3 regions of the Paenibacillus provencensis genome follow, and region 1 is predicted to be linked to each of the others. Evidence: riboswitches for the same ligand, from Rfam matches in the RefSeq annotation. Region 1 holds a riboswitch; each other region holds the start of a gene.
The links. A riboswitch is a leader RNA that binds a small molecule or an ion and turns the genes downstream of it on or off. The one in region 1 is predicted to bind cyclic di-AMP.

Region 1 (7,146 bases):
TGCTGTCGAGCGGCAGCTTCTCCTCGAGAAGCCTCATCAATATAGGTGTCGTTACATAGTAAGGCAAATTAGCAACAACGCTGACCTTATCCATACCCGCGAAATTTTCAGCAAACAATTCAGGAAGATCTGTTTTAAGAACATCTCCATGATGTACATATATATTAGAGTAAGGTTCCAGCACTTCTGTAAGGATCGGAATCAAGCGTTGGTCAATCTCAACCGCCGTCACCTTCCCTGCACGCTGTGCAAGCTTCTCTGTCAGTGCACCGATTCCCGGTCCAATCTCAAGTGCCCCCTTATGTTCATTGAGATCAGCTGCATCCACAATTTTATGAAGAATATTTTGGTCGATCAGAAAATTTTGTCCCAGGCTTTTTTTGAAAGAAAACCCGTGTCTTGCAATGATCTCTTTCGTTCGTCTTGGCGTTGCAATCTCATCTATATTTTTCACGTTCTCACGATCCCTCACGTTCTATTTGCTCTAGTGCTCGTACAAATTCCTCACGGCTAATCTGGAACATCGTCAGCCGCTTATGCAGCTGCTTGCCATTACAATATCCTATACCCAGAATGTTGCCCAGCATCATACGCCGATTCGCAGCGTCCTTATGGACGATAAGTCCAGCTTCGATCAGATCTTGCCAGTCTATAAGCGGCTCTGCACCATCATAGGTTGTATGCACCTTGGACAGTGCTGCCCGTATTGAGTCGGGAGATGCATTCTCTACACCAATATCGCCTTTGCGGGTCGCATCCTGCTCCTTAATGAACGCATGCTTCACGCCAGGAATCTTGTTTGATATAATCTTGCGAATTCGCTCGCCTGCATGATCGGGGTCCGTAAAGACGATAACACCCCTTCTTTGCTGGGCAAGCTCGATTTTTTTAAGTATTCGGCTGTTTATAGCGGAACCGCCGGTTTCAATCGTATCTGCATCCACTGCACGCTTGATGGCTACGGTATCATCTCTGCCTTCAACGACAATGATTTCTTTAATCATGACCACATGACTTCCTTTCTAAACAAAAAGAGAAGAGGAAAAGCTCCTCTTCTGCATGTTAAGGGGCAAACGATAGACTTGCTGTCTAAACTTTCGTTCACCTTATATAGCATCACCTAATCTTGTTGTTAATACTATAACATCAGGGACGTGATTGTAAAATATATTTTAATTCAGTTCCGGCTTCACCGGACCGATAACGTATACTGTTTTACCTTTTTTACGGCCAAAATGGATAGCCTGCTCTAAGCTGTCATAATACACATCAATTTTGTTGCCCTTAATTGCGCCGCCTGTATCTTCAGCACGACGGAATCCTACGCCTTCAATGTATACCCACCATCCAAGAGGGATCACATCAGGGTCAACTGCGATAGTACGTCCTTCCTGTACACGCGTGCCGGAAGCCGTCTTCGTACCAATACCCTCTTGTTCAGAGGAATAAGCCGTCATAGATACATTGCTTAGTACTTTTTTGGCCTTAAACGTAACTCCGTCCTTCGTGACGGATTCGCTGTCACTGGAAGCAGATACCTTCTTCACTTTATCAGCAAGGCTTGCTGATGATTTCGAAGAGGAAGCATTAGAAGATTTAGCTGCAGCTGTGGATTCAGTCGTGCTTGCAGCGGCAACTACGGTCTCCTGAACAGGTTCAGGCTTCTTCTTCGTTCCTACGGCAATGACTTTGTCAACACGGTTGGATTCAACCTTCTTGCCCGTCATTTTCTTGGACACCAATTCGCCATCCTGGAAGGTCTTCTCGATCGTCTGAACGATTACACCTTCCTTGCCGCTCTGAATGACCCGGTTATCGCCCTTGTACAAGCTTGGGTCAGCCGTTTTGATCACCTTGAACGGAATGGAAGCTTCCTGTGTTGCTGTTTGCTTGGTCACCCGGACTACTCGAATATTAAGATCCGCCTTCACCGCAGTGTCAGCAGCGGGATATACTTTATCATCTTCTGATACTTCGATGCTATGTGCAGCAAGTGCTTCCTTAACTGTATCTTGTGTCGTATAAATTTGCTCTGTCTCACCGTCTGCCGTTACGTTAATCGCTACAGCCCGGTTAATAGTTACTCGATCCCCATCTTCAATCTCATCACTCAAAGACATCGAGACTTCGTCATGCGGACTGACTGCGATTGAATGCTCATCCAGCACTTCACTAAGCATTCCTTCACGCGTTTCCAAGGTTTGAGCCTTGCCGTCCACGACGATTGAAATTTCCTTGCCTCCCTGACCATACACAATGAGTGAGATCATGACTAACAGTGCGATTGAGAAGATTGCGACTAGTGTGATCTGACGCAGATTCTCATGCTTCCATCGCAACGCGAAAGACTTGCTGGATGATGGTGACTCATGGGTCTCCTCTAGTTGGAAATTTCCCACTTCCTCCGTCCTCCTTCATAGTCCCGCCGTCAAGAGTATTGCATGATTGTATTTGACGCGACTATACCGATTTGTCTACAAAACCGGAGAAACTCCCGTCCGATTCTGCATCATGTGCCACTCTTCGCAGCATGATGTCACCTCCTGTTAACCAACAGTATGACGACAATGTAACTTTTATTCTCCTAAAGCAAAGAAGCCAAAAAAGAGTTTAAGAGGAACTCTTTCGTGGCTCCGATAAGTCCAAATGAGAATATCGGAAACATCATGCACGAGTTTTGCCTCTTCAATACGCTTACGGGGTTAGCTGTCGGGTTCGGGCGTAAGAGTCGCCCTCGCGTCAGATCCAGGCTGCTCATGGCAGCTGTCCTTTACGTTCACCCCAAGACTCAAATGTTGAAATCAAATACAGTGGTCCATGAAGAGAGACAACTCTCTTAATTTTAAATCTTCTGCCTAGCAGCAGACCACTATATCGGTTCCCCCGTTCTTTGTTTAATACAAAAGATTCAGCGAGAATGACTCATGAAGTGAATTCAAAGTGGTAAATCAAATGAATGTAAAATGGACTTTACCAACAATCAACAATTCACTGAAACGATGATATCCTGTTTCGATGCATGTTGTAAAGCAGTATTCAACTATGTTTTTCTAAATAATTGGTTAAAAATTTGTAATAATCAGCGGAAAACTCTTACAAAAAGTTTAATCGCTCCGTTTTACTCACTTTTTCACCTGTTTTTCTCTCTATTTTATCAAATACCAAATCGTTCCAGTGCATTTGCGGTCGTAATCTCTGCTAATTCCTCCACAGAAATGCCCTTCAGCTCTGCTGCCATTTCTGCCACCAGGGCCACATGAGCAGACTCATTTCTCTTGCCGCGGAATGGATGTGGTGTCAGGTATGGCGAATCCGTTTCGATCAAGAGCCGGTCAAGGGGTACTTTTGCTAGCACTTCCTTGGGCTGCTTTGCATTCTTGAACGTAATCGGCCCTCCGAAGGAGATATGAAAACCCATATCCAGCGCCATTTTTGCTGTTTCCCAGCTTCCTGAGAAGGAATGCATCACTCCGCCCACTTCATGTGCTTTCTCTTCACGTAGGATTCGAATAATATCTTCATGCGCATCTCGGTTATGAATGACAATCGGCATGGCGATCTCTCTAGCCAGTCCAATTTGTTGGCGCAACACCTCATGCTGAACTTCCTTGGGAGAAGTATCCCAATGATAATCCAGACCGATTTCACCGATCGCAACGACCTTCTCGTGTTTACATAATGATGCAATCCATTCCAGATCTCCATCCTTCATCGTGATGGCATCGACAGGATGCCAGCCTACTGCCGCATAGATAAAATCATAGGTTTCGGCAAGTTTCATCGTAGAAGGTATCGTTTCCCGGTTAAATCCTATATTAATCATGCGGGTAACCCCCTTTTCGACAGCGCGCTGAATCACTTCCTCGCGGTCAGCGTCGAACTCAGGGGCATCCAAATGTGTATGTGTGTCGAATAACATCATATAATCTTACTCCTTTCAAGGGCTGTATCTTGTCTCACATTATTTAAACATTCCTGCAATTTCCGGAGGGAGCTTGGGCAATGCATTCATCAGCTTCTCATGAGGGAAGTAGAGATGATAATTTCCTTTTTGCATGCCGCTTATGGAGCGTACAATTTCTGAAACCTCGGATATATCTCTTTGTCTTTCCTGCTTGTCTAGAATAATGATCTGTCTCTTGCTCCCCGCAATATCAGGTCGGAACACATCATACGGCAGATCCGTAGGAAAATCAATTTCAAGATCATAGGTTGGATTCAAGCCTGCCTTGAGAAATGCATCTTCAATCTGCTTGATATCCTTCTGCTCGATATAATCCACTTCAACATATTTATAGAGCTTACGGTCCAAGAACCGGGTACAAAGTTCACTTAGAATCGGGTCCTTCTCATCAGTCCATTCATTAAAAGCAGCTTGAATCGTGGATTCATCAATACGAAGATAATCTTTGACCGATATATCCCCCTTAATCAAATGAAGGAGCGGTCTAAGCATGAAGCCGAATGTGTAGCCTTCTGTTACCAGCTCCTTAGCTCTTCTAAAGATTTGACGCAGAACAATTTCAGAACTTCGAGTTACCGGGTGGAAATATACCTGCCAATACATCTGATATCTCGACATTAGATAATCCTCAACTGCATGCATTCCTGAATCTTTAACGACAACTCTCCCCTGGTAAGGGCGCAGCATACGGAGTATCCGATCAAGGTCAATTGTTCCATAATTCACTCCAGTATAATAGGCATCTCGCAGCAAGTAATCCATTCGATCTGCATCGAGCGGACTTGAAACCAGGTTGACAACGATAGGCTTATCATACGTCTTGGCAATGACAGAAGCGACCTTTTGGGCGAAATCAGGACCTACTGTATTTAGTATCCGGCCCACTTCGGTATCTCCCAGTATGATTTTACAGGTCCACTCTTCATGATCCATATCAAAAGCCTCTTCAATCGAATGAGAAAAAGGACCGTGTCCAACGTCATGCAATAAAGCTGCGCATAGAGCGACCAATTTCTCTTCCTTCGGCCAATCGGGATATTCATTCCGTTCAAACTGAGATATGATCTTCCTTGTAATTTCATACACACCTAAAGAATGAGAAAAGCGGCTGTGTTCTGCTCCGTGAAAAGTCAAATATGTAGTGCCCAGTTGTCTAATTCGGCGAAGACGCTGAAATTCCGGGGTATTAATAAGCTGCCATATAATCGGATCCTGAACATGCACATAGTTATGAACGGGGTCTTTAAATACTTTCTCTTCGTTAAGCTTTTGCTCCATCGATTATCAGCTCCTTTTTCAACTAAATTCTTATAACAAAATTCAATTGTGTGCAACTAAAGTAGGAATTCGACTTTATCCTTGCATCTTACTTGATTATTTCGACATTATACGACATAATTTGTCGAATAGTGCTGCGGTTTTGATTTCCAAATCGACACGCGTTATAATAATAGATAGGTACTAGAAAATCATCGTTAATACCAGTACTCATTCTATTTCTTCATACAATGTTAATGCAATTCTTTATTTTTAATGTTGACTGATTTGGGAATGGTTGGTATGATGATTAGCATAAAACATAAAATAATGTCGAATCATGACAGTAATAAGCGATGGCGAGAGGAGTTAGTATAAAATGATGAAATCTACAGGTATTGTAAGAAAAGTTGATGAACTGGGCCGGGTTGTTATACCTATCGAATTGCGCCGTACACTCGGTATTGGTGAAAAAGATGCACTTGAAATTTACGTAGACGGTGAGCGCATCATGCTTAAGAAATATGAGCCTGCTTGTATTTTCTGCGGCAACGCTGAAAACGTAACGTACTTCAAAGGTAAAATTGTTTGTCACGAATGTATTTCTGAAATTCCAGCACCGGTGACAAATTAAGTAGAATAGGTTATAATCAATTTGGTAGAGAAAAGCATACCTTCAATCAGTAATCATTAACGATTCCTTTAATATAGATGCTCGCTTTTCTTAAGAATATATAATTGTTATTTCTAACCTTTTTCATATCTCCTTAGGCACCTTCCTCGTCAGATACATTCTGCCGAAGAAGGTGTTTTTTTCTTTCATTCAATATGAGGGCTATTCTTCCTCTTTTAATAAAGCATTATATACATCTCTTTTGGAAAGCTCCCGATCTGCAGCTGTTCTCTTCATTGCGTCCTTGCGAGTATTGCCTTCCTTCTCATAGCGCTCCACATGCTCTGTAAGACTTAACTGCTGCCACCACTCATTCTGCAGCTCTTTCTCTTCATCCTGACTTCTTCCCTCTATAATCAAACAATATTCACCTAGAGGAGGATGTTCCTCAAGCCATTCAATACATTCCTCTAGATTCCCTCGCACATACTCTTCGTGACGCTTGGTCAGCTCTCTTGCGAGCACAGCTCTTCGGTTTCCCCATATCTCCAGCATAACGGCTAAAGTTTTTTGTACCCGGTGTGGCGACTCATAAAACAAAAGGGTCCCCTGCGATGCTCCAAAACTCTTCAGGATGGCAGTAATGTCCTTTTTCTCACGAGGGAGAAATCCGACAAAGGTAAATCTCTCGGTTCCAAGACCGGATGCAATTAGTGCGGATAGAGCAGCGTTCGCTCCTGGCACTGTCACCACAGGAATATTCGCCTTAATTGCGAGACTGACCAGGTCTGAACCAGGGTCTGAAATGGCCGGCATACCCGCATCGCTGACGAGAGCTAAATTTTTTCCTTCTATTATATATCGGATTAATTCAGGTCCACTGGCATCCTTGTTGTGCTCATGATAACTAAACAACAGCTCCGGGCTGATCTCAAAATGAGTTAATAGCTTTCGGGTCTGTCTCGTATCTTCTGCAGCAATGATGTTACAAGTCTTCAAGGTATTTACAGCTCGATAGGTGATATCTTCTAGATTGCCGATCGGTGTACCTACAAGATACAGTGTACCCGTCCCTTCCTTCTGATCAAAGCTCTTCTGTACTTGCATATTCATAGCTAACTCCTCTCCAGTTCCACGTTTCACTGATACTGCTTCAACATATGTCCAGCAGCTATCATGGACTCGGATAGTAAATATCCATAATTTCTTTGCAGTATTCCCCATTTTCGTTATACACGATTAGCGGAGGCAGCATTCTGACATCCGGTTTGCCATCTCGTAATGCCTCAATGAGCACCATATTCGCCTCTTT
Region 2 (7,146 bases), on a different contig from region 1:
CGGATAATCGGACTTTAACCGGTACTGCGGTATCTAATACTGTAAGCTTTCCGGTGTCCTCCCCGGATGTAGAAGTCACAAAGTCCAGCTCACTGGCAGATGTTTCAGTTGGGGATATTATCACCTTTACGGTAACCACCCTTAATCGAGGAATTGCTCCGATCACGAATGTCCTCTTTTCAGATTCTACACCAGGTACGACCTTCATTCCGGGCAGTGTGACGATTAACGGCATTCCTGATCCTACCGCATTTCCTTCGGGGGGAATTAATCTGGGCACCATTACACCTGGAACCTCTACTACGGTCACCTACAACGTGAGTGTTGACACTGTGCCAAGTCCTCCACAAATCACGAATCAGGCAGCAGTCACTTATTCTTCTGGCGCATTTACAGGTACCACATATTCCAACACTCCGATCATCCCGGTATATGAGCCTGTGCTTAGCGCTGTCAAATCAGGAAGCAGCATCAATGCGACCGTCGGAGACACAATAACCTACACCATCAGTGTAGCGAATTCAGGCAACTATGCTGCATCATTCACATTAACCGATCCGATCCCGGCGGGGACGTCTCTGGTCGCTAACAGTGTATTGATTAACGGTCTGCCTGCTCCAGGAGCCGATCCGGCAGTAGGCATTCCGAGTGGAGTCGTGGCTCCCGGCACTTCTACAACCATTATGTTCTCGGTCGTTATCGACACACTGCCGAATCCGCAAATTCTGTCAAACCAATCCTTTATTGCGTATGCTTACACCCTGCCTTCCGGCCGAACCTTAAGTGACAGCACCGTGTCCAACATCTCTGTCATAACGGTGTCCGCTCCCAATGTGGCGGTAGTAAAAATATCTGCGCTGACGGCGCTATCCGTGGGGGATGTAAATACTTACAGTGTTAACGTCACGAATAACGGCATTGCAGCGATAAATAACGTAATTTTGAGCGACCCGTTGCCTTCATTTACAACCTTTGTTCCCGGAAGTGTAACCGTGGATGCAGCACCTATTCCCACAGCCAATCCTTCTACCGGCATTAACATTGGAAGCATTCCGCCGGGGGCCAGCGTCAATGTTACTTTTCAGGTACAGGTAAACGCTCTGCCTCCTACAACACCTGCAGAGGTTACAAACCGGACGACGGTTACCTTTACTTCCGGTACTTTCTCGGGGAGCGCCTTCTCCAATACCGTTACGACTCCTGTATTTCAACCGATTTTGACTGCAGTAAAGTCAGCGAACACGGTTAATGCGACAGTGGGAGATACTGTCGTTTATAGCATCGAATACTCGAATACCGGCAATTATGGGGCAAATGTCATCCTTACGGATAATATTCCTGCCGGAACAACACTCGTTCCTAACAGTGTCATTGTAAATGGATCACCTGTAGCAGGTGCAAATCCTGCAGCAGGGATTGACCTCGGGGTCATCTCCACAACAGCAACTGTCCTCTTCTCTGTAACTGTAGACAGCCTGCCTGTAAGTCAGCAGCTATCCAACCAGGCGAATTCAACCTTTACCTATACATTGCCGGATGGCCGTACGTTAAATGGCTCCTTTACTTCGAACCTGCTGCAAATTCAGGTCTCTTCGCCGAACGTCTCATTAGTTAAGAGTGTCTCTGCTCCTACTGCAGTGGTAGGTGACACACTAACGTACAGCGTTCTGGTTACCAATAACGGTATAACCAACGTCACCAACGCTGTTCTATCTGATGTTCTTCCTTCCCAGAGCAGCTTTGTTCCCGGCAGTGTGACGATTAATGGTGTTACCCAGCCTAATGCGAATCCTGCAGGAGGAATCAGCATCGGAACACTTGCGCCCGGAGCATCAGCAACGGTTACCTTTGCAGTCAGTATCAATGCACTGCCTCCTGCACCGTATATCATTAGTAATCAATCATCGATCAGCTATACAACAGGGACCTTTACCGGTGCTTCTTATTCCAATACGGTGTCTACTGCCATCTATCAGCCGATCTTTAATCTTGTCAAAACGGCAAGCTCATCCAACGCCACCGTTGGTGATACGATCGTGTATTTCCTTAGCTTGACGAACAACGGCAACTTGCCAGCAGATATCGTCTTGTTTGATGACATTCCTACCGGTGCGGTACTCGTTCCAAACAGCGTACTCATTAACGGAGTTCCTCAGCCGGGAGTCAATCCAGAAACGGGCATACCGGTTGGTGTGGTGCAGCCTGGAAATAGCGTTTCAATTACCGTAACATTTCAAGTCGTTGTGGATATTCTGCCGAATCCCCAGCAGTTAGTGAATCAGGCCACCGGTAACTATACTTACTCTCCGCCAGATGGACGTGTATTATCGGGAACAGTCAGCTCCAATGTGCTGGTAATTCCGGTATCTTCGCCAGAAGTCTCTGTGGTAAAGAGCTCACCTGCTATTGATGCTGTCGTCGGAGATATCATCACGTATACTGTCGTTATCACCAACAACGGAATTACTGAAGTGAACAATGTCATCATGGTTGACCCTGTACCTGCAGGTACTGTTTTTGTCACCGGCAGTGTTACCGTAGACGGTGCGCCAAGACCTTCGGCAAATCCGAATTCAGGCATAAATGTAGGGACCATTGAAGAAGGTAGCTCTGTCACCGTCACATTCCAGGTGCAGGTTGTCATGATATGAGCCTTGATCCTAATCAGGAACGCCGTCTTCAGAACCAAACGTCAGTTACCTTTATATCAGGAGCTTCGGATGGAGTAGCTTATTCCAATCTGGTGAGCATTCCACTAACGGGCCCGGTAATTACACTCGAGAAATCGGCTTCGGTAACGCAAGCAGGACTGGGCAGCATCATCACTTATGAGCTGAATATTTCTAACACTGGAAATGCAGATGCAGAGGTGATTGTGCGGGATGCGATCCCGGAGAACCTGCAATTTATTGCTAACAGCGTCCTTATAAATGGGCAGCCTCTTCCGGGGGCAGACATAACCTCAGGTCTAAATATAGGCATCGTTGCCAGCAAGTCTGCCACGAATATCCGTTTTCAGACAATCGTCACGAGCCTCCCGCCTTCTAACGAGCTCTACAATGTGGCAAGCGCAGCGTATACTTTTCAAACGTTGGATGGTCGAATAATTAGGAGGGATATTACTTCAAACGGTGTACGAATCTCACTTGCGAATGCGCAGCTCATCATATCTCAGCGAGCAAACACTATGCAAACCTTTGTTGGAGATGTCATTACATTTACAATAACGATTCAAAATACGGGCACTGTACCAGTGGTCAATGCGAGATTAAGCGTATTGCTCTCTGCAGGGATGAGCTTTGTGCCGGGGAGTGTGGTGCTTAACGGTATCATCTCTCCGGGTCTAGATCCTGTTCAAGGCTTTATACTTCCGGTCATTAACCCTGGGGAGGTTATACAGCTGACATACCAGGTACGTGTGCTGAGCATTAGTAGTCCCTTATCCAGTGAAGTACTCGTATCTTACACCTCTGACGGGGTGCTTGTTCAGACTGGTTCCAATGAAGTTGTGCTGTCACCGGTTGATCCTGTTGTGAACATGATCGTAACGGTAATGCCTGAGCAAGTCACCTATGGAGGAGCTGCTCAGTTTACCGCTACGATACTGAATGAAGGAGATCTTCCGATTGAGGCTGTTTACTATATGAATTTTCCACAAGGTCTTATCTTCCAGGATCATTCTGTTCGAATTAACGGGGTTGAAGTTCAAAATGCAAATCCTGTGATCGGTATACGGCTGGGCACTTTGTTTCCACGTTCTAGAACCGTCATCACGTATCGAGCCCTTATATCCTTTACACCATATTCCCGGATATCTCAGATGAATTTGATGAATCAAGCATCCCTTCAGTTTACGTATCGACTGTCAGATAGCAGAACGGTCTCGCTCCGAGAGGAAGCAGAGGTCCAGGTATTATTTCTTGCTCCTGTTATTCAGGCGGTGCTTACCTCATACCCTGCCCGGGTTGAACGGGGTGACGAGGTGACCATTCAGATCTTAATTCGCAATACTGGAAATCTAGCTGCAGCTCTATCGCTGAGAGGCCTCACCCCACCGGGTACCGAGCTTATATCAGGTCACTTGCGCTTACAAGATGGGACGACGAGGGTCTTCTATACACAAGATTTAATAAATGGGATACTCTTCATCGGTGTTCTTGAGCCGGGAGAGTATGCTGAAATTGAATATATCGTTCGTGTGAAGATCGACGGACTCTTACCATCCGATTTGTTAAAAGGGTATGTCACTGCATTATTCACTTATTTGTTTGAGAATGAGGAATATACACTGGAAGTCAATTCGAATGAATACATCATCGTAATCGAGCAGCATGATGAATAGGAATAGATATTTCATGATATAAGAATCCCTCTCTCTCTTCCTTCTTAGGAAGAGAGGGAGGGATTTTTAATTCTTAGGATTTATGCAAAATCTTCATTCTACTCAGTTCGACAGAAACTAATTACAAGTTTGTTAGAAATTTATGAACAAATGATCCATTCTACATTTCTTATACCTACGGATTAACGAGTGTTTAAACCGTTATTTTACATAAAAACGAAAAAACTATGCCAAACTTCGGAAAAGAGAGTTGATAAATATACCAGTGAGTGATAAAATCCAAGAATAGATAAAGTAACAATTTCGTAATTATTAATGTCACTTCGTTGTCGAAATCTTTAGGTGAATGACTGATAACTGCCGAATTCTAGCACCAAGAAGCGGGGGACCCGACCATTTTATGGGTGAATTGATCAATATGAAGTGATCATAGGGAACCTTCAACCGAATCCTTAGCTAACCTCGCAGGCATTGGAAGGAGTATTATTTACTTTGAAAAAGACACTAACAGCTGCGGCATTAGGGTTCGCTCTATTATTCTCCGCAGGAGTCACAGAAGCATCGGCTTCCATTCTATCCAAAACAGTTAACAATACGGTAGGCATACCATACCAATATGGCGGTTCGACCCTTTCTGGGTTTGATTGCTCTGGATTTACTCGTTATGTATATAAGCAGCTTGGCGTAAATCTGCCTCATAGCTCCAAACAGCAATTTCATAAAGGACAGGCTATCAAGAAATCTGAGCTTGTAAAGGGAGATCTCGTCTTCTTTAATACTAGTGGATCCGGTGTTTCACATGTAGGAATCTATCTTGGCAATAACCAATTTGTCTCCGCTACTTCTTCCAAAGGGATTGCTATTACACCTATTAACAAAGGCTATTGGAGCTCCAAGTATTACGGCGCCAAAAGAATGCTTAGCCCGGCCTCTGCTAAAAGAGCTGGATTATAATTACATTACCCGATCTATTATTTCTCAAACAACATAAGCGTATAGCCATGATAGAAGGTCCAGGAATGATTCCTGGACCTTCTGCTGTGTACGCCTGCTCAGCCCGCATGGAGCATAGCGTTTAGATTTGGCTGCTCTTCGCAATCACATAAGGCTTCTTAACATCACCGATCAGCTTGCGATCCACAGATAAGTGTACATCCTTATCCAATATCACGTTCTCAAGCACCGCATTCTCCTCAATTACGCATTTCTGCATAATAATCGAGTTGCGTATTTGCGCCCCGCTATGTATTTTAACTCCTCTGAAAATGATGCTGTTCTCCACGGTTCCTCCAATAACGCATCCGTTCGCAATCAAGGAATTATTGACTTCTGCATGCTCTAAATAACGAGTTGGCGGTTCATACTTAATCTTGGTATGCACCTCATGATATTTAAACAGCTGGTTGTATTGTTCTTGCTGAAGCAGTTCCAGACTAATGCGATAATAGCTGTCTACGGAGTTAATCACGGCATGATATCCGTTATAAGCATAAGCAGCGATCTTGAGATTGGCCAGGTTGTTCTGAATTCCATCTCGAAAGAAATGGTTCTGGCCATGAGCAATACAGTGTTCTATTAATTTCAAGAATAGCTGCTTCTCCACAATAAATGCACCCAAATAGATATTAGGATGTCCACCTTCTCCATGCATCCCTGTGACCCATCCGTTGTCCACATCCATCCGGATGCATGAAGCATGTTCGGGGAGGATTTCATCTACTCTTTTATACAGCAAGGTGATGTCAGCCTGTGTTTCCATATGATTATTAAACATCTCTCTATAATCAGCTGTATAGAGATGCTGGCTGCCGGTATGAATAATATGCGTTCCAGTCCCTCTCATGAAAAAATCACGATTGTTATGAAAATGCTGTAAGTCTCCCTTGGACCTGTCGGTAGGATCATTCCAATCCGGTGGCAATATGAACAATCCTCCATTCTTGCGATCCAAGTCCCATGGCGCTCCTTCCCCTAAATGATCCATTAGGGATCGATATTTTCGGCGGACAAACAACGCGATGTTATGAACTCCAGAATGCATCATGTTGGACAGGACAAAATCGATCAGACGATACCTGCCTGCGAATGGAACGGCTGCGCCGCAGCGAAAATAAGTTAATTCGTTCATCAAATCGAGTTCATGATCCAAGTTCACTACACCCATGAGCTGTTGCATATATCGGCCACCGTCCCTGTTCATATTATTTCAAACGATCTGTAAGCTTCATCTACGAGCAATATTTCATCCTGATCCTCTCCACCGATCGTAGTACCATCTCCGATGATCATATTTTCACTTACGATGGCTTTATGGATCTTGACATTCTTCCCAATCTTCACCTTAGGCATGATTACCGAATCTGTAATTTCGCTTCCCTCTCCAACCTCAACGCCATAAAATAATACAGACCTGTTCACATCCCCGTGAACAACACAGCCTTCATTAACGATACTGCTGCGTACTCGTGCTTCCTTCGAAATGTAACATGCAGGTTCATTGGGATTACGGGAAAATATCCGCCACTTCGGATCATTCAAATTTAAAGGAGGATCGTCTACCAAGAGGTCCATATTGGCCTCCCATAGACTTTGAACGGTACCGACATCTTTCCAATAACCGTCAAAAGGATATGCAAACAGCCTTTTCTCATTGCGGAGCAGAAGAGGAATGATGTCTTTCCCAAAATCATACGTTGAATTCGGATCCTGCTCGCTTTCGAGCAAATGCTGACGGAGTACAGACCATTTGAACAGGTACACCCCCATGGAAGCAAGCGTACTTCGCGGCATCGCCGGCTTTTCTT
Region 3 (7,146 bases), on a different contig from region 1:
CAATGTTGTCAAAACCGATCAAATGGATATGCTCGCCGATCTTCAGATCAGTCTCCGATATACGATTCCATAATCCAATGGCCATCTCATCATTAAGACAGAACACAGCTACAGGCTCTTTGTATTCAGCTATAATCTGATCGGCAGCCTTCTCTCCTCCGGTCTTCTCGAAGTTTCCGCTAATCTCGATGCATTCCACATCCTGAGAACGCTCCGAGACCATCCGCACTGCTTTCATCCGCTGCATGGAATCATAAGAGCCTTCCGGACCGGTCACCACATAGATTTTCTTGTGCCCAAGTTCAATCAGATGCTCCATCGCAAGCGTAGCGCCTGCTTTATTATCAAGGAGCACCTGATTAATGTTCGGATGATCGAGCTCGCGGTCCAGCACAACGATTTTATGACCCAAATCGGCATATTTCAACAATTCCTCGCTTGCAAACATCTTATCCAATATAATTGCACCATCGATCATCCGCTCTGGCAGCATTTTGTGAGATTGTTCTCCGCTGCATACTATCAGATCATATCCCTGTAAATTACTGATCCCCTTCATACCATGAAGAAGATCACCATACACGTCCCCGCGGAAGTCCGTCAGAAATACACCAACGATTTTGGTCTCCCGCTTCTTCAAATTCCGTGCCGCCGCATTAGGCACATAATTCAATTCTTTGGCAATGGCCAGAATTTTAGAGCTTGTTTCGTCCGTCACCTTGTTGCTCCCATTAAGGGCATAAGAGACCGTAGAAATAGAAACCCCGGCTTTTTTGGCAATGTCCTTAATACTGACCAATAGTCCTATGCTCCCTCATTTGTAACCAAGCCTTGTTTTTGCTTAGAGCTTTCTTTGATATCAATTTTAATTCTAATGATTGATTCACATATATACATCAATTACATTCTCCCTCTGATCCAGCTCTTCTTCCAGAATATCGCGTTTAATCCGAAATCCGCCATCCCGATATGGATGATCTAAACGAATCGGTTCTGCTTCCTTACCATTTATAACAATTCGTGCGGGTTGACTACCGCCCAAATGATACACGAAGGTTACGTTTTTGCCCGATACTTCAAAATCAAACTCCATACCGCCCAGATCGGACGGCAGCTCAGGATCAAGTATCAAATCCTGCTCGTCCTGACGGATGCCGAGAGCATTTGAAATGAGCTGATTCATATAAATTCCTGGACCGCTGGAGTAAATTCTCCATCCGCCCTTTACTTTGACTTTTCCGGCTCTAAGCTCATCGAAGCGTTCCTGAGCTTCATATCGGTTGCTGAATTTGCCATCAGAGCTGCTAAAGTAAGCATTACTTTGCCGCAGTTCAGCATTTGGAACTACTTCGGTGATGCCAATCGGGTTAATTAAACCAAGTCCGCTCCACACCTCATCCTTATAGCCAAGCTTTGCCATGGCCTCTACGTATCTTATGTGGGCATGAACATACTGGAGACCAACCTCACGCCCAAAGTTAGACGCCTGCTCAGCCCGCTTGAAATGCGTGCTTACACCTCCGGCATAAAGGGCGGGTCTGTTCATCAGTCTTACGCCATCCGGGCAAAATAAACGTCTTTCAATCAATTCGTAATGGGATTCGGCCTGCTCCGGACTAAGCATTTCAGCGATCATACTTCTCGTCATCGGGAGCAGACGATACTGAATCCCCGTCTCCACATCGGAAGGATGGAGCATAGGCTTTATTTCCTCTGGATTCTCCATATAGATGAGTTGTATAGGTTTCTTTGCTAAAAATAAAGCTGTGCTTTAACGTATACGGAACCCGCTCATTCAGTATACTGTAATCTTGTGTAGCTATTAGATAATCACTGAGCACTTTCAGAGGCCATACGATAATGTCGCCATGACTTTCTTCCTGCTGGATCTTGTAATATCGGTCAAACATAAACCACTGCGGCCAATTTCCGTCGTCCTCATATTGGTGAGCATATACCATTTTAAGAATATCTCGGACTTGTTCATACTTCTGTGTCGCCATGAAATATTCCACAGGACCTTGGCATACGTCCCTCGTCCCCCATGCAGCTCCTCCGTATTGTTCAAGTCCGTGCGGAACCGAATAATGAACCAGCATATTATGCGTATACCACCAGGCAAGGGAATTAACTTTGAATAACGCTTTAGAGCGCTCTTGATCAGGAAATTTCAAATGGAACCCATTCATTACACTGCGAAAAAATGCACGGTACTCTTCTTTCTCATCCGTAAAATTAGGAGTATTCGGGGATAGTGACTTGCCGTCCAGCCATCCCTGCATCGTTAAAGTCCAGTTCTTCGTTTCCGAAATTTGTAAAACAGTCAGAGATGCATCTCCCGGCATTACCCCTTCAGCAAGACAAGTCTCGTCATGAATCTGAAATTCCGCGCCATCAATCCACATTGCATAGGTTAGCTCAGGGTACACCTCATGATTTACGGCAGATGAATCTGCTGTAAATATCAACTTGCTCTCTTTCGCTGTACAGTGCACGGGTACCTCATACTCATTGACATTCATTGTCATCTGATTGGTTAACAAATACCGATAGCTGCAGCCGTTCTCAGAATGAATCTGAAGCTGAACTTCTGGACGGTCCACTGATGTAAAATTCGTGATGACGAGCATGTCATCCTTCAATTTATAATACCATCGAACGTAGTTAAATCCGATTTCAAACAGTCTAAAAAGCTTACCTGGAGATATTGACTTTCATATGCCCCTGTAATACCATAATTCACGAAATTCAGAGTACTATTCTAAACGTTTCGAAGCTTTTTACTTTCATGTATCCTGAGTCAGATGATTGCTGGCGGAACAGGAATGGAGGAACCTATGATACGTACATTAAGCGGCTTTGTGGAGAAGATTAGATCGCAAGACTTAAACGTCTTTTCGATTCGTGTACTGCAGGATGGCAGGACGATTGGAGAATGGAACCAGGACCTTGACATACGTCGTCAGCAGCATTCGATCAGCAAATCGTTTACGAGCATGGCCGCTGGTCTTGCCATTGAGGAAGGAAAGCTCTCACTAGATACGAAGCTTGGTGAATTTTTTAACTATAATACAACTTATCACTCTCAGGACCCTATGATCCCTTCTCCTGATGAGCTCACCCTTTACGATTTGCTTCGGATGTCTTCGGGACATGACTCTCCACCGCTATGGCTGCCAGAGAGGAAATCACTGGCTGAGAAAGACTGGGTCAAATACTACTTATCTCTGCCGCTGAACAGACCTCCCGGTGAGCAGTTCACCTACAGCAGCGGGGATACCTTCATGATCTCGGCGTTGATTCAAGCAGCAGTCGCTGAGACTGTCCATCGTTATTTGAAGCCTCGTTTGTTTGATCCTCTCGGTATACATCATGTCGAATGGGAAACCTCGCCTCTTGGGGTCACACTGGGATGCGCGGGCCTCGTGATCAGCACTGAAGAATTAAGCAGATTCGGTCAATTGCTGCTGGACGAGGGCGTATATGAGGGCAGACAGCTGGTGCCTGCTGAATGGATTAAATTTGTGACACGCAAGCATATTGATTCTGTCGGTGAAGGAGACTGGTCGCTCGGCTATGGCTGTCAGTTTTGGATGTGTTCCCATGGAGCTTATCGAGGAGATGGGGCACACGGTCAGCTTCTCGTCATCATTCCAGATCGAAGAGCCGTGATTGCTGTTAACAGCGAGGAAGATCGTATACAGTCTATCCTTGACGCGGTGTGGGAAGAAGTTCTGCCTATTCTAGACTAAGTCACTTGAACCAAAATAAACTTGAGATTCTCTACAGCTTATTAGACTGAGGATATTGCAAAATCCACTGCTTAGAGAATCTCGGTATTATGATTCATAGCTCATAGAAGCAGTGCAGTCAGTGCGCTTAGATCATTTACAGTAAAGTCCGGCGTATCCTTATCATCAGTGGAAGGCTGATAGCGGCCGTAACCCTGCATAATTCGAATTGTAAGCATCCCAAGTGACTTGGCTGGGATAATGTCATTGTCAATTCGATCACCAATCATGATGGATTCATTGGGCTCTGCTCCAGCTGTTTTCAAAGCATACTGATATAAGCGCATATCCGGTTTGGACAATCCCTGTTCGGCCGAGCAAGCGATAACATCCACATAAGAACGGAGTCCATATTTCACCATCCGCTCTTCCGTACCCGGACTTTGATTGGCAATGATACCGATCCTGTAGCGCTCACCCAGCTGTTTGAGAACGGCCCTAGCTTCAGCATACGGCTCTTCCAGCTCCTTTTGAAACTTGAGCCTTGACTTGATATACTCTCTGTCTTCCTCGGAAGGCACGAGCTCTGAAATCGCGTATTGCATGGGAGAAGCTATATAATTCGAATAGCTCTGAATAAATTTACTGCGAACATCCTCCATCGTGATGTTATACCCAAGTCCATTTGCTTCCTTTACAAATTGACCGATAATGTGATCAACGGGAACCCATTCATTTACGAGAGTATCTCCTATATCAAAAAAGAGCCATTTCACATGATCAAATTTCCCCATATTGCCATTCTCAACCTTTCCATCTGTAAATATAGAAAAAGAGACCCATGGTTATATCACGAGTCTCACATGCTATGTTTTCTTTAACTCCAGTATATCAACCCTATATCTAATTACGCAAACTGTATCGTAAGCACCTACACTAGCTGCAAGCTGCAGTCTCCTGCTTCTATTGCTGTGTACGTACAGATCAATTAATTAACGGCAGCCCGTTCGCCATTTAGCAAGAATCCAACTTCGCCCTTGATTGTAAAAATAACGTGGTCTGCACCCATACCGCGGTATACTCCGCGAGGATGATTCAGCTGTGTAATAATCGTAATCGGTTTACGTGTCCATGGTCTGCATATTTGCAAGAACCGACAGGTCAGATTCAAGCTGTTCTCAAAAATAAAAATACGCCCTACCGTTGCATTAGGCAGCAGCCATTTACTTGCAAACGCAGTATCCATACGTATAATGTGCTCTACTCCAAGTCGTTTGACCTGCTTCTCTTCCTGCGCACTATTTGTCAGGACAGCAAAAGAGAGCTTCTTGTACATTAATAATCGAATAAAATTTCTGGCGGCTTCATTCGGCGCCGTAACTAAAATAACTTCATCACTCATCACAATAATATCCTCCCTGTTTTAGAAAAAGACAACAAAAAAAGAACACCGACAGATCAAAGGCATGCCCGGTGCTCTCCCACCTTTATATCAGAACATGGCAAAACATGACCTGTTATAAGATGCTACGCGGCTTGCTGCCTCTCCCTTTTTTACGCTTACGAGGTTAGCTGTCGGATTCGGACAAGAGAGATTGCCCTATTCATGGCAAGAGCCATGAAATTCACCCCATGGATCTGAAGCATCCACATCTGGGTCCCCCGCTTTTTGCTATCGACAAAAATTCAGCGCACAAACAAAAACCACAGAGGACTAAACCCCTGTGGCTGATCGCTCACAAGATTTATCATTCCTCTCTCAAACGTTCGTACAGAAGATAACTAAAGAATAATCACTGTAAAGAAGTGAAGGAAGAACCTTGCGTATCTTCCACATCTTTAGTTTAGCTCTGTACAGCTTACGAGGTTAGCTGTCGGATTCGGACGGTGAGAGTCGTCCTATCTGTTCCTGATGATTCCATATGGAGATTCCCACATGAATCCTCGGTTCAGAATTCACCCCATGCAAGCGTGTTTCATTCGGCTCTCACACCGAATCAAGCACTCTGCTAACTTTGGTTCCCCCGCTCTCCGCCAGATTAGGCAGAAATTAAGCTATCATAGCAATGAGAAACTACTCTAATATAAGGTTTTCATTTGCTCAAGATTTACGATATGAATCATACACCCGTAGAAAATCGATGTAAAGCTCCTGCAGTAGTTCATTTTGACGATCTAGGGCTGTTTTGGGATAGAATAAGAATAAAACATTCACCACTGTGCATTTAGCTAATCTGTTCTAAGTTTATCTCGATTTCTCGCTTAATTCAAATAACCAAGTTGGGCATCAACAATATATTCATTCATTTTCTAAGCCATGTTTGACTTTCTTCATATATTGCTTAAAATTAAATTGTTATCAATATATATATATAGAGATTGAATAAGAGCGGCTATACAAGCATCATTTATATATTCCATAATAATTAGGAAGGGATGGATGAAGGCATGTCGATTTATCAATATCAAGTGAATACACTAAAGGGTCAGAAATTAAGCATGGAGGAGTACAAAGGAAAAGTACTCTTGATCGTAAATACAGCAAGCAAATGTGGATTAACTCCTCAATACAAAGGGCTTCAGGAGCTATATGACAAATTCAATGATCAATCCTTTGAAATTCTCGGTTTCCCCAGCAACCAATTTGCCGAACAAGAACCCGGCTCAAATGAGGAAATCGCTGAGTTCTGCCAAATGAACTATGGCGTAAGCTTCCCGATGTTTGAGAAGATTAAAGTGAATGGTGACGAGGCGCATCCGCTGTTCAAGCACTTGAAGAACAATGCACCAGGTATACTTGGATCCAAAACAATTAAGTGGAATTTCACCAAGTTTCTTATTGATCAGAACGGAAATATCGTGAAAAGATACAGCCCACAAACGACACCGGACAAGATTGGAGCGGATATCGCCAAGCTGTTAAAATAGGATTCCTGCATAAATCCTAATATGTACAATCGATCGACTAAATCATCATCCCCCAAGAGAAGCCTCAGTAGAGACTTCTCTTCTTTTTGTTCACCTTCTATGTCATATCGTGTTGAAGCCCATACTGGGCACACCAAAAAAGAGCTTGAAGCAATTGCTTCAAGCTCTTTCGTTATGATGCGGTCGAGAGGACTCGAACCTCCACGGGTATACACCCACTACCCCCTCAAGATAGCGTGTCTGCCATTCCACCACGACCGCGCATCTTGTATAGCATTTTCGTGCCAACAAAATATATTATACACAACTACAACCTATAAGTAAAGGGTTTATTTCAAATTATGCTGTAGTTTTTCCGAAGAGAATAATAAGTCATGTATATGTTATTATATTTAACATGAATTAAGGTTTGTCACCTCTTTTCATATTGATGTTTAGTTTTTTATTGACAAAAATCGGATTTTTATGTAAAAATACATATCAAACA

Region 2: another riboswitch for cyclic di-AMP. It lies ahead of ACFQ3J_RS09105 (C40 family peptidase); the one in region 1 lies ahead of ACFQ3J_RS25710 (ubiquitin-like domain-containing protein).
Region 3: another riboswitch for cyclic di-AMP. It lies ahead of ACFQ3J_RS13420 (hypothetical protein); the one in region 1 lies ahead of ACFQ3J_RS25710 (ubiquitin-like domain-containing protein).

What each region holds. Positions count from the first base shown of each region.
Region 1 covers NZ_JBHTKX010000011.1:9,255-16,400, reverse strand. Annotated here, with positions in the region: gene rsmA (16S rRNA (adenine(1518)-N(6)/adenine(1519)-N(6))-dimethyltransferase RsmA) at 1-454, opposite strand, end outside; gene rnmV (ribonuclease M5) at 459-1,004, opposite strand; gene ACFQ3J_RS25710 (ubiquitin-like domain-containing protein) at 1,173-2,399, opposite strand; cyclic di-AMP (ydaO/yuaA leader) riboswitch at 2,677-2,924, opposite strand; gene ACFQ3J_RS25705 (TatD family hydrolase) at 3,155-3,922, opposite strand; gene ACFQ3J_RS25700 (HD domain-containing protein) at 3,962-5,242, opposite strand; gene ACFQ3J_RS25695 (AbrB/MazE/SpoVT family DNA-binding domain-containing protein) at 5,601-5,855, shown strand; gene rsmI (16S rRNA (cytidine(1402)-2'-O)-methyltransferase) at 6,057-6,947, opposite strand; gene ACFQ3J_RS25685 (tRNA1(Val) (adenine(37)-N6)-methyltransferase) at 7,009-7,146, opposite strand, start outside.
Region 2 covers NZ_JBHTKX010000001.1:1,895,335-1,902,480, forward strand. Annotated here, with positions in the region: gene ACFQ3J_RS09095 (hypothetical protein) at 1-2,651, shown strand, start outside; gene ACFQ3J_RS09100 (DUF11 domain-containing protein) at 2,648-4,342, shown strand; cyclic di-AMP (ydaO/yuaA leader) riboswitch at 4,691-4,828, shown strand; gene ACFQ3J_RS09105 (C40 family peptidase) at 4,835-5,296, shown strand; gene glgD (glucose-1-phosphate adenylyltransferase subunit GlgD) at 5,418-6,518, opposite strand; gene ACFQ3J_RS09115 (glucose-1-phosphate adenylyltransferase) at 6,539-7,146, opposite strand, start outside.
Region 3 covers NZ_JBHTKX010000001.1:2,768,432-2,775,577, forward strand. Annotated here, with positions in the region: gene ACFQ3J_RS13400 (LacI family DNA-binding transcriptional regulator) at 1-799, opposite strand, end outside; partial or broken gene ACFQ3J_RS13405 (GH36-type glycosyl hydrolase domain-containing protein) at 884-2,684, opposite strand; gene ACFQ3J_RS13410 (serine hydrolase domain-containing protein) at 2,838-3,752, shown strand; gene ACFQ3J_RS13415 (HAD family hydrolase) at 3,854-4,525, opposite strand; gene ACFQ3J_RS13420 (hypothetical protein) at 4,720-5,133, opposite strand; cyclic di-AMP (ydaO/yuaA leader) riboswitch at 5,274-5,433, opposite strand; cyclic di-AMP (ydaO/yuaA leader) riboswitch at 5,573-5,798, opposite strand; gene ACFQ3J_RS13425 (glutathione peroxidase) at 6,180-6,659, shown strand; tRNA gene ACFQ3J_RS13430 (tRNA-Leu) at 6,838-6,920, opposite strand.